Regions from separate parts of the Rhodosalinus sp. genome, predicted to be linked through region 1. Evidence: riboswitches for the same ligand, from Rfam matches in the RefSeq annotation. Region 1 holds a riboswitch; the other holds the start of a gene.

Region 1 (4,976 bases):
GGCGAGCACGAGATCGGGCTCGAGCAGGTAGACCTCCTCGGCCCGCCCGCGGTTCTCGTCGTAGCGCTCCGCCTCCCGCGCCATGGCGGAACTGTAGGGATCGGAGGCGAGGTGGCTGACCGAGACGAGCTGCCCCGGCGCCGCCAGCATCATCGCCAGCTGGTCGGTGCAGAGGTTGATCGAGACGACGCGCTCGGGCGGCGTCTCGGGCGCCGCCTCGGGGGCCGGGGCCTCTTCGGCCCCGGCGCCGGCCGCCACGAGACAGAGCGCGGCGACCGTGGCCCGGCGTCGCTCAGAACGACGCACGCAGCCCCGCGAAGACGGCGCGGCCCGGCGTGTTGTAGCCGGCGGCGGTCTCGTAGTCCTCGTCCAGCGCATTCTCGACCCTCAGGTAGAGTTCGGAGGTGTCGGAGACGTCGTAGCCGACGCCCAGATTGACCAGAGTGTAGTCGCCGACCTTGTTGTCGGCAGGCGCGAAGGCGCTCGGCTCGATATCGGCCACGTGCCGGATTTCGCCGGTCGCGGACCACTTGTCGGTCAGGTCCGCCTCGGCGCCGAGCACGAGGTCGTGCCGCGGGACGCGCGTCAGCCGCGCGCCATCCGTTTCCGCATCCGTGTAGGTGTAGCTGCCATTCACGGTCACACGCTCGGTGACATCGTAGGCGCCGGACAGTTCCATGCCCTGCGAAACGGTCAGACCCGGCACCTGGCTGTAGCATCCGAAACCGCTGCCGCAGGCGGTCGCGGCACCGTCGAAGTCGATCAGATCCTCGATCTCGGTGTAAAAGACCGTCGCCTCGAGGACCGCCTGCTCGCCGAAGGCTTTCTCGACCCCCAGTTCGAAGCTCTTGCTCGTCTCGGGCTGGAGCGCCGGGTCGCCGTACTGGCTGTAACGTTCGAAAAGCGACGGCGCGCGGTAGCCGGTGCCGGCGACGGCTCTCAGCGTCACGTCCTCGCGGAGCATGTGGGTCAGCGCGAGGCGGCCCGTGGTCTCCACGCCGAAATCCGAGTTGTCGTCGCGGCGCAGCGCGACCGAGACGGTGGTCCGGTCGCTCGGCCGCCACCGGAGTTCACCGAAGGCGGCGAGAACGGTTTCGTCACGCTTGGCGACCGACGAGGTCTCGATCGTCTCCTCCGTCTGCGACAGCCCGAAATCGAGATCAGCCGTCGCGCCCAGCGTGGCGTTGCCTTCATACGCCAGTTCCGTCCGCGTCCCGTCGAAGGCCGTGATGGCGCCGCCGGGATCGCGCCGGTCGCTGACGAATTCGCTGTAGGACAGGCTGTGCGTGACCGGACCGGTGACCAGTTCGGCGAACACGCGTGCGCCGGTCTGTTCGGTCGTCGACTCGCCGCTGTTGTCGTCGTCAGCCCGGTCGATCTCGACATCGCTGTCACGCCGGAACGCGTTGGCGCCGAACGTCAGCGTTTCGGTCGCGGCGAAACGGCCCGACACGAGGATCTGCGTCTGGTCGAACCCGTCCTCTTCGTCGTCACCCGCCCGCGCCGAGATCCCGTCCGTTTCCACGCGCCCGAGCGTGAGCGCCACCTCGCCGCGCTCCGAGCGGAAGCCGGCGGAGGCGGAGCCCTTGACGGTGCCGAAGCTGCCCGCTTCCAGCAGCGCCTCGCCCGAGGCGCCGTCGCGCGTCGGCCGCCAGCTTTGCAGGTTGATCACGCCCCCGATCGCCTCGGACCCGTAGAGCGCCGATTGCGAGCCCTTCAGCACCTCGATCCGCGACAGGCCGCTCCCGACGAGCTGCCCGAAATTGAACGAGGTCTGGGTGCTCGACGGGTCGCTCACGTCGATCCCGTCGAGCCGGACGCCGATGTAGCTTGTATCCAGCCCGCGTATGCGCAGCGTCGTGTTCGCGCCCAGCCCGCCGTTGCCGGAGAAGCTCACGCCGGGCAGGCGGTCGAGCGTCTCGCGCGTGCCGGTGTCCCGGCCGCGGATCTCGTCGCCGGTCAGGACCTCGACGGTGGAGGCGACCTCGCCCTCCGGGACGGGGCTGAGGCTCGGCGAGACCACGAGGGTTCCAAGGTCGAATGCCTCCTGCCCCGCGGCCGACTGCGCCGCGAGCGTGGCGAGGCCCGCCACGAAAATCGTTCTGTTCATCGTACTGTCCCAGGTTCGGCGGCCCGGCGGGCCGCCCGAGTGCGTTTCCAGTTCGGGCAGGGAAAGGCAGGCTTTCCTCACCCAGTGACGACACCACGGCGGAAAGCACATCCGCAGTCCCGCACGCGCCCCGCGGCCGGACAGGGTGTTCGCTTCGGCAGGTCTCCTGACTTGCGGGTCGGCGCTTCCCCGGGCCTTCCCGGGCCACGTGGGCCCAGTGGCGTTTGCCGGGGTCGCTCGCCGCTTACAGTTGCGGGGGCAGTCGCGGATTTGGCCGAAGCCGCACCGCGTTCCCTTTTAACCGGACGCATGCGCCCGGACCGAAGCGGATACCAAGCTACCGAGCGGAGGCCGCGCTTGCAAGACCCGTGTCGCCGGGCGACGCGCCCGCTTGGCGCGGGCCGCGCGCCCGGCTACCACGCGCGGGAAGCGGGAACCTCGACCAAGCAGGGAGTCTGTCGATGCAGGACGACGTCAACGCGCGCCACGCCGAAAAGATGCGCCGGATCAAGGCCGCGCGGGAGCGGATGATGGCCACCAAGACCGAGCGCAAGGGCCTGATCATGGTCCACACCGGCAACGGCAAGGGCAAGTCGTCCTCGGGCTTCGGCATGATCATGCGCTGCATCGCGCACGGCATGCCCTGCGCCGTGGTGCAGTTCATCAAGGGCAACTGGCAGACGGGCGAAAAGACCTTCCTGCGCGAGCGCTTCCCGGAGGAGTGCCGCTTCTTCGTCTCCGGCGAGGGCTTCACCTGGGACACGCAGGACCGCGAACGCGACATCGAGGCGGCCGAGAACGGCTGGCGCATCGCGCAGGAGCAGATCCTCGATCCCGAGATCCGCTTCGTCCTGCTCGACGAGATCAACATCGCGCTGCGCTACGACTATCTCGACGCGGGCGAGGTGGCGGAGTTCCTGCTCACGCAGAAGCCCGAGATGACCCACGTCTGTCTCACCGGCCGCAACGCCAAGCCGGAGATCCTCGAGGTCGCCGACCTCGTCACCGAGATGACGCTGGTCAAGCACCCCTTCAAGGATCTGGGCGTGGTGGCCCAGAAGGGCGTGGAGTTCTGAGCCTTGGCGCGCGCGCTCATGCTGCAGGGCACCGGCTCCAACGTCGGCAAGTCGATGCTGGTCGCCGGGCTCTGCCGCGCGGCGCGCCGGCGCGGGCTCTCGGTCGCGCCCTTCAAGCCGCAGAACATGTCGAACAACGCCGCCGTGACCGCCGACGGCGGCGAGATCGGGCGCGCGCAGGCGCTGCAGGCGCTGGCCTGCGGGCTGGAACCGGTCACCGACATGAACCCCGTCCTGCTGAAGCCCGAGACCGACACCGGCGCGCAGGTCATCGTGCAGGGCAAGCGGCTGACCACCGCGCGGGCGCGGGACTACGGCGCGCTCAGGCCCCGCCTTCTCGACGCGGTGCTCGAGAGTTTCGCCCGGCTGCGCGCGGGCCATGATCTGGTGGTGGTCGAGGGCGCGGGCAGCCCGGCCGAGGTCAACCTGCGCCCGCGCGACATCGCCAACATGGGCTTCGCGCGCGCCGCCGACGTCCCCGTGGTGCTGGCCGGCGACATCGACCGGGGCGGCGTGATCGCGCAGATCGTCGGCACGCAGGCGGTCATCGACCCGGAGGACGCCGCGCTGATCCGCGGCTTCCTGATCAACAAGTTCCGCGGCGACCCGCGCCTCTTCGACGACGGCTACGCCGAGATCGCGCGGCACACCGGCTGGCCCGGCTTCGGCGTGCTGCCGTGGTTTCCCGAGGCCTGGCGCCTGCCGGCGGAGGACGCCGTGGAGATGGGCACGCCGCAGCGCGAGGGCGGGCTGCACGTGGTCTGCCTCGCCCTGTCGCGGATCGCGAACTTCGACGATCTCGACCCCCTGTCGCAGGAACCGGGCGTGCGGGTGACGATGCTCGGCCCCGGGCGCGCGCTGCCCGGCGACGCCGACGTGGTGATCCTGCCGGGCACCAAGGCGACGCGCGGCGATCTCGCCTTCCTCCGGGCGCAGGGATGGGACGTGGACCTTTCTGCGCATCTGCGCCGCGGCGGGCATGTGCTGGGCATCTGCGGCGGCTACCAGATGCTCGGCCGGAGCGTCGCCGACCCCGACGGCGCCGAGGGACCGCCGGGCCGCGACCCGGGGCTCGGGATGCTGGACGTCGAGACGGTGATGACCGCCGACAAGCAACTCACGCGGGTGGCGGCCACCCATGCCGCGAGCGGCCGGCCGTTCCACGGCTACGAGATCCACATCGGCCGCACCGAGGGGCCCGACCGCGCGCGGCCCTTCGCGCGCGTGGCGGGCCAGCCGGAGGGCGCCGTCTCGCCCTGCGGCCGGGTGCAGGGCAGCTACCTGCACGGCATGTTCCGTGACGACGGGTTCCGCGCCGCCTGGCTCGCGCAGTTCGGCGTCGCGGGGCGCGCGCGCTACGACGCGGGCGTCGAGACGGTGCTCGACGCGCTCGCGGACCACCTCGAGGCGCATCTCGACGTGGACGCCCTGCTCGCGGCCGCGTCGTGAGGGTCAGGGCGCGAGCGCCCGCTCCAGCCGCCGCCACCCGGCCGCGTCGCCCGGCACCCCGAGGCGGATCCAGCCGGTCGAGTACGGAAAGACGCGCGACCAGATGTGCGCCGCGGCCAGCCGGGCCTGCGCCGCCGGGCCGTCGCCCGCGTCGTAGGTGCGAAAGAGGGCCGTGCCGCCCACGAGCGGCCAGCCGGCCCGCGCCGCGATCTCGTCCAGCCGCTGCGCATCCTGGCCCAGCCGCGCGCGCGTCGCCGCCTGCCAATCCGTGTCGCCGAGCGCCTCGGTGCCGAGGGCGGCGGCGGGTCCGCTCACCGCCCACGGCCCGGCCAGCGCGCGCA
Region 2 (6,615 bases), on a different contig from region 1:
CGGAGGTCTATCTCAAGGACGAGGCGGCGCTCACCGACTTCCTGATCGATCAGGGCACGGACGGCGCGACCCTGCGCCTTGAAAGCGGCGAGGAGATCGCGGGGCCGGACCTTCAGCGCGTGGTGCAGGAGGCGCGACAGGTGCGACGCACTCTCGACGCCTTCCCGACGCACTACCCGCGCCACATCCTCGAACAGGCCGCCATCGCCGGCGCCTTCGAGGAGGGACGGGCCGACGCCGACCTTCAGGGCGTGGCCGACCGGGTGGCCGAGCGGCTGGACCTGATCGCCGAGGAATACGAGCGCGGCTGGCAGGGACGGCCGACGCAGGACAAGGGCCTGCGCCTCGCCCGCGTGGTGCGCGGGGTCGAGGAGGTGCGCGTCATCGACGGGCCGGCGCTGCGTTCGGGCGAGGCACGCAAGCTCGGCCGGCTGACGGAGTCGCTGCAGGAGATCTACCGGCGCCCCGCGCACCTCGTCCGCAAGGATCGCCAGTCGAACATCTACGGTCCCCTCGGGCTCCTGCAGGCGATTCTCGAAGAGGGCGAACGCGGGCTCTCCCTGCAGCGCTACAAGGGGCTGGGCGAGATGAATCCCAACCAGCTCTGGGAGACGACGCTGGACCCCGAGGCGCGCACCCTGCTTCAGGTGCGTGTCGAGGACATGGCCGAGGCGGACGATCTCTTCACCAAGCTCATGGGCGACGTGGTCGAACCGCGCCGCGAGTTCATTCAGGAAAACGCCCTCAACGTCGAGAACCTCGATTTCTGAGGCGCGCGCCGGCATGGACAGGGCGTGCGCCCTGTGCGATCCTTCGTCCGATGGTGTCGGTCCTCACGGGACCGACTGAAAAGGGAACGCGGTGCGCCCCCGGGCCAGTCCGCGGCTGCCCCCGCAACTGTGAGCGGCGAGCGAGACCGGAGAACGCCACTGGGCGCCAGCCCGGGAAGGTCCGGAAGAGCGAGGACCCGCGAGCCAGGAGACCTGCCATCTCCGGCGCGATGCGCCGCGGTGATCTCGACCCGGGCGGGGTGCCCCGGAGCGGAGAGACCGGGATCAGCGGCCTTCCGGCCGACGGCCTCCCCGACTTCCGATGCCCGCCCCTGCACGGAGGGTGCGATGCTACTGGACCGGACGATCTCGCAACTCGACCTCGGCCCCATGCCGCCCGCACGGGCGGCGGGTCTTGCCCGGCTCGGGTACATCCAATGGCTGGGCGCGCTGCCGGGCGACGGCGACTATCGGCAGCAAGCGATGCTCGCGTATTCGCGCGCCGTGCCCTGCGCCCGGCGCTCGCCCGCGGTGGCGGCCTTCTGCGATCTGCTTCTGGCCTCGACGCGCATGCCGCCCGCACCCCTGCCGCTGGCCATGCCACCGCGCAAGCGCCGCGGCGGCGCACGGGCGCGGCGCGCGACATGAGGCGGTTTCCGCCAGAGCGCATCGTCTGCCTGACCGAGGAAACGGTCGAGACGCTCTACCTTCTGGGCGAGGAGGACCGGATCGTGGGCGTCTCGGGCTACGCGGTCCGGCCGAAGCGTGTGCGCCGCGAGAAGCCGCGCGTCTCGGCCTTCACCTCGGCCGATATCCCCCGGATCCTCGCGCTCGAGCCCGATCTGGTGCTCACCTTCTCGGACCTGCAAGCCGACATCGCCGCCGAGCTTCTGCGCGCGGGCGTCACGGTGACGGGCTACAACCAGCGCGACGTCGCCGGCATCCTCGCCATGATCCGGCATCTGGGCGCGACGGTCGGACAGCCCGCCCGGGCCGAGCGACTGGCCGCGGATTACGAGCGCCGGCTGGAGTCGGTCGCGGCCGAGGCGCGCGGCGGTCCGCGCCCGGTCGTCTATTTCGAGGAATGGGACGAGCCGATGATCTCCGGCCTCAAGTGGGTCTCGGAACTGATCGGGATCGCCGGCGGGCAGGACGCCTTCCCGGATCTGGCCGATTGCGGCGCGGCGCGCGACCGGATCATCGCCCCCGAGCGCGTGATCGCGGCGGGGCCGGAGGTGATCCTCGCCTCGTGGTGCGGCAAGAAGGTCCGCCCCGAGAAGATCGCCGCGCGCCCGGGGTTCGACACCGTGCCCGCGGTACGCGCCGGCCGGATCCACGAAATCAAGTCCCCCCTCATCCTGCAGCCCGGCCCGGCGGCGCTGACCGACGGGCTCGACGCGATTCGCGCGGCGCTCGCCTTTGCGCGGGCGCCGGCCGGATCATCCGGGACTCCGGCGACTCCTTGACCGGGCCGCGGCCCGCCGGGCGCAGGATCGGGGTGGGCGCGCATTTTCCGCCGGCGATATCGGCGACGGAGGGTGTGTGCGCGGCCGTCAACCCACCTTGCAGGCCGCGAGGACGGCCATGTTGAGGATGTCGTTCGCCGTCGAGACGGTCGAGCAGAGCTGCACCGAGGCGTCCACGCCCGCGAGGATCGGGCCGATCACCGTCGCGCCGCCCATCTCCTGCATGAGCTTGACCGAGATCGAGGCCGAGTGCCGCGCCGGCACCACGAGGATGTTCGCCGGCCCGGTCAGCCGCTGGAAGGGATAGGACGCCTGCGCCTGCGCGTTGAGCGCGACGTCGACGGTCATCTCGCCCTCGTATTCGAAATCCACGCCCCGCACGTCGAGCACCTGCGGCGCGCCGTGCATCTTCTCGGCGCGCTCGGAGACCGGGTAGCCGAAGGTCGAGAAGCTGACGAAGGCCACCCGCGGATCGAGCCCGAGATGACGCGCGACCGCGGCCCCCCGTTCGGCGATGGTGGCAAGATCCTCCGCGTCGGGCCATTCGTGCACGAGCGTGTCCGCGACGAGCACGATCCGCCCCCGGTGCAGAAGCGCCGTGACCCCCGCCGCGCCGTGACCCGCGTCGGCGTCGAAGACGTGGTTGATGAGCTCCATCACATGCGCCGACTTGCGCGTCGCGCCGGTCACCACCCCGTCGCCGTGCCCGTGCGCAAGCATCAGCGCCGAGAACACGTGCCGGTCGCGCGCGGCGAGGCGGTGGATGTCGGCCATGTCGTGCCCGCGCCGCTGAAGCCGGGCGTAGAGGAAGGCCTTGTAGCTCTCGAGGTGTTCGGTGTTCGCGGCGTTGACGATGGTGAGTTCGCGCACCGCGTCGCCCATGCCCTCGGCCTCGAGCTTGGTGCGCACGTCGGCCTCGCGGCCCACGACGAGCGCGGTGCCGAAACCCGACCGCTGATAGGCGACCGCGGCGCGCAGGACGCGGACGTCGTCACCCTCGGCGAAGATCATGCGCGCCTGCGCGCGCCGCGCCCGCTCGGTGATGCCGCGCAGGATGCTCGCCGTCGGGTCCATGCGGCCCTTCAGGCTCGCCTGGTAGCCCTCCATGTCCACGATCGGCCGGCGCGCCGCGCCGGTGTCCATGCCCGCCTTCGCCACCGCCGGTGGCACGCGCCAGATCAGCCGCGGGTCGAAGGGCGTCGGGATGATGTAGTCCCGCCCGAAGGACAGCTTGCGCCCGTAGGCCATCGCCACCTCGTCGGGCACGTCCTCCCGCGCGAGCGCGGCGAGCGCCTCGGCGCAGGCGATCTTCATCTCCTCGTTGATCGCCCGCGCGTTCACGTCGAGCGCGCCGCGGAAGAGATAGGGGAAGCCCAGGACGTTGTTCACCTGGTTGGGATAGTCCGAGCGCCCGGTCGCCACGATCGCGTCGGGGCGCACGTCGTGCGCCTCTTCCGGCGTGATCTCCGGGTCGGGGTTCGCCATGGCGAAGATCACCGGGTTGTCGGCCATGCTCTCGACCATCGCGGGCGTCACCGCGCCCTTGACCGAGACGCCGAGGAAGACGTCGGCGCCCGCCATCGCCTCCTCGAGCGTGCGCAGGTCGGTCTCGATCGCATGGGCCGACTTCCACTGGTTCATGCCCTCGGTGCGATCCTTGTGGATCACGCCCTTGGTGTCGCAGACGATGCAGTTCCGCGGCCGGGCGCCCATCGCCTTCAGAAGCTCGATGCAGGCGATGCCCGCCGCCCCCGCGCCGTTGAGCACGATGCGGCAGTCCTCGATCCGCTTGCCCGAAATGTGCAGCGCGTTGATCAGACCCGCCGCGCAGATCACCGCCGTGCCGTGCTGGTCGTCGTGGAAGACGGGAATGTCCATCGCTTCCTTGAGACGCTCTTCGATGACGAAGCAGTCCGGCGCGCGGATATCCTCGAGGTTGATGCCGCCGAAGGAGGGGCCGAGATGCTTTACCGCGTCCACGAAGGCATCCACGTCCTCGGTGTCCACCTCGAGGTCGATGGAATCCACATCGGCGAAGCGCTTGAAGAGCACCGCCTTGCCCTCCATCACCGGCTTGGAGCCCAGCGCGCCGAGGTTGCCGAGGCCGAGCACCGCGGTGCCGTTGGAGACGACGGCGACGAGGTTACCCTTGTTGGTGTAGTCGTAGGCCGCCTGCGGCTCCTCCGCGATGCGCAGGCAGGGCACCGCGACGCCCGGCGAATAGGCGAGGCTGAGGTCGCGCTGGGTCGTCATCGGCACCGTCGCCGTGATCGCCCATTTCCCCGGCGTCGGCGCGTGGTGGAAGGCGAGCGCCTCCTCCTCGGTGAACTTGGTCCTCGACATGGCTCCTCCGCTGCGGCCGGGCTTTACACTAGGCCGCCCTCACGGCAGGTGGAACCGCCATTCCGCGTCGCGCCAGACGAGGCCGAGCTTGCCCCCGATGCGCGCAAAGGCGTGGCGCAGGCCCGTGCGGTTGGCGCGGCGCGACCAGTTGCGCACCGGAAGGGCGTGCACGTCGCCGAAGCCGTCGACGAGCACCACCTCCTCCGGCCCGCCGCGGCTGCCCAGCACGAGGTTCTTTGCGTTCAGGTCGCTGGCGCGGAGATCGGCGCGGACGATGCGCGTGACCGTGTCGTTCAGAAGCTCCACCACCCGCGCGTCGAGGGCATCGGCCCGCGCGAGCTGCAGAAGGGTCGGCCCGATCGCGCCGTCCGGGTTGGCGACGCGCTGCGCCACCGCGCCCCAGCCGAGGCTCGTCGGCACGAAGCCGAAGTGCAGCGCGAAGGGCGGCCGGCCCCAGGCATCGCGCCAGGAACACAGCGCGCGCGCCTGTTCCTTCTGTTCGGCGAGGGTCGAGCGGTAGAGCACCGAGGGAAAGAGACGTGTCGTCAGCCCGCGCATGCTGCGCGGATTGAGCTTGCGTTCGGCGATCGGGATGATGAGCTTGAGCACCCGGTCTTCCCGGTCGGGGTGGAGATAGACCCGGCGCTCGGCCCCGCGCGCCACCGGGGCATGGCCGGTCAGATCGATGAGTGAAAAGGGCTCGATCATTGGATATGCGATACCGCGTCCGGAGATGCGCCCGCGCCCCGGTGCGGGGCAAGGCGTCCTTGAAGTGGACAGGAGGTATAAGCTGACGACCGCGGCCGACACAACGCCGATGATGGCGCAGTATCTGGAGATCAAGGCGCAGCACCCGGATGCGCTCCTGTTCTACCGGATGGGCGATTTCTACGAGATGTTCTTCGACGACGCCGCGGCGGCGGCGGCGGCGCTCGACATCGCGCTCACCAAGCGCGGCAAGCACGGGGGCGACGATATCCCGATGTGCGGCGTGCCGGTGCATTCGGCCGAGAGCTACATGCTCACGCTGATCCGCAAGGGCTTCCGCGTCGCCGTCTGCGAGCAGATGGAGCGCCCCGAGGCGGCGAAGAAGCGCGGCGCCAAGGCCGTGGTCAGGCGCGAGGTGATCCGCCTCGTCACGCCCGGCACGCTGACCGAGGATTCGCTGCTGGAGGCCCGGCGGCACAACTACCTCGCCGCCTATGCGGAGGCGCAGGGGCAGGGCGCACTCGCCTGGGCGGACATCTCGACCGGGGCCTTTCACGTCATGGCGCTTTCGCGCGTGCGCCTCGGGCCGGAGCTTGCGCGGCTCGCCCCGGCGGAGGTGCTCCTGCCCGAGACGCTGGAGGCCGACTGCGCCGCGATCGTGACCGACGGCGGCGCCGCGATGACGCCGCTCGCGCGATCGGTCTTCGACAGCACGGGGGCGGAGAAGCGGCTGACCCGGCTCTTCGGGGTCGACACGCTCGACGGGTTCGGGATGTTCACGCGGCCGGAGCTCGCCGCGATGGGCGGGCTCGTGGACTATCTCGAGCTGACGCAGAAGGGGCAGCTTCCGCTCCTGCGCCCGCCCGCGCGCGAGGCGGCAGGCGGCGTCATGCAGATCGACGCGGCGACGCGGCGCAATCTCGAGCTGACCCGCGCGATGGGCGGCGGGCGGGCGGGCTCCCTGCTCGCCGCGGTGGACAGGACGGTGACGGCGGGCGGCGCGCGGCTGCTGGAAGCGCGGATCGGCGCGCCCTCCCTCTCGCTGGAGACGATCCACGCCCGGCAGGAGGCCGTCGCCGCACTGGTGGGCGACGCGACGCTCGCCGGTGACCTGCGCGATCTGCTGCGCCGCGCGCCGGACCTCGACCGCGCGCTCTCGCGCCTGTCCCTCGACCGGGGCGGGCCGCGCGACCTCGCCGCGGTGCGGGGCGCGCTGGAACAGGCCGCCGCCATCTCCGCGCTCTGCGCGGGCCGTGATCTGCCCGATCTCCTGCGCGGGGCGCTCGACGCGCTCACCGGGCAGGAGGCGCTGCGCGATCTGCTCGCCG

The links. Region 1 has a riboswitch for cobalamin ahead of ACESL7_RS12295 (TonB-dependent receptor plug domain-containing protein). Riboswitches for the same ligand answer to the same signal wherever they lie in the genome.
Region 2: it holds a riboswitch for cobalamin, as region 1 does, so the genes downstream of both, ACESL7_RS10535 (hypothetical protein) here and ACESL7_RS12295 (TonB-dependent receptor plug domain-containing protein) in region 1, are expected to answer to the same signal.

What each region holds. Positions count from the first base shown of each region.
Region 1 covers NZ_JAWLFS010000201.1:115-5,090, reverse strand. The annotation lists partial or broken gene ACESL7_RS12300 (ABC transporter substrate-binding protein) at 1-306, opposite strand, end outside; gene ACESL7_RS12295 (TonB-dependent receptor plug domain-containing protein) at 293-2,110, opposite strand; cobalamin riboswitch at 2,250-2,450, opposite strand; gene cobO (cob(I)yrinic acid a,c-diamide adenosyltransferase) at 2,572-3,186, shown strand; gene ACESL7_RS12285 (cobyric acid synthase) at 3,190-4,635, shown strand; partial or broken gene ACESL7_RS12280 (aminotransferase class I/II-fold pyridoxal phosphate-dependent enzyme) at 4,639-4,976, opposite strand, start outside.
Region 2 covers NZ_JAWLFS010000148.1:554-7,168, reverse strand. The annotation lists partial or broken gene ACESL7_RS10540 (toprim domain-containing protein) at 1-770, shown strand, start outside; cobalamin riboswitch at 807-1,005, shown strand; gene ACESL7_RS10535 (hypothetical protein) at 1,119-1,418, shown strand; gene ACESL7_RS10530 (cobalamin-binding protein) at 1,415-2,236, shown strand; gene ACESL7_RS10525 (NADP-dependent malic enzyme) at 2,324-4,579, opposite strand; gene ACESL7_RS10520 (YrbL family protein) at 4,619-5,287, opposite strand; partial or broken gene mutS (DNA mismatch repair protein MutS) at 5,397-6,615, shown strand, end outside.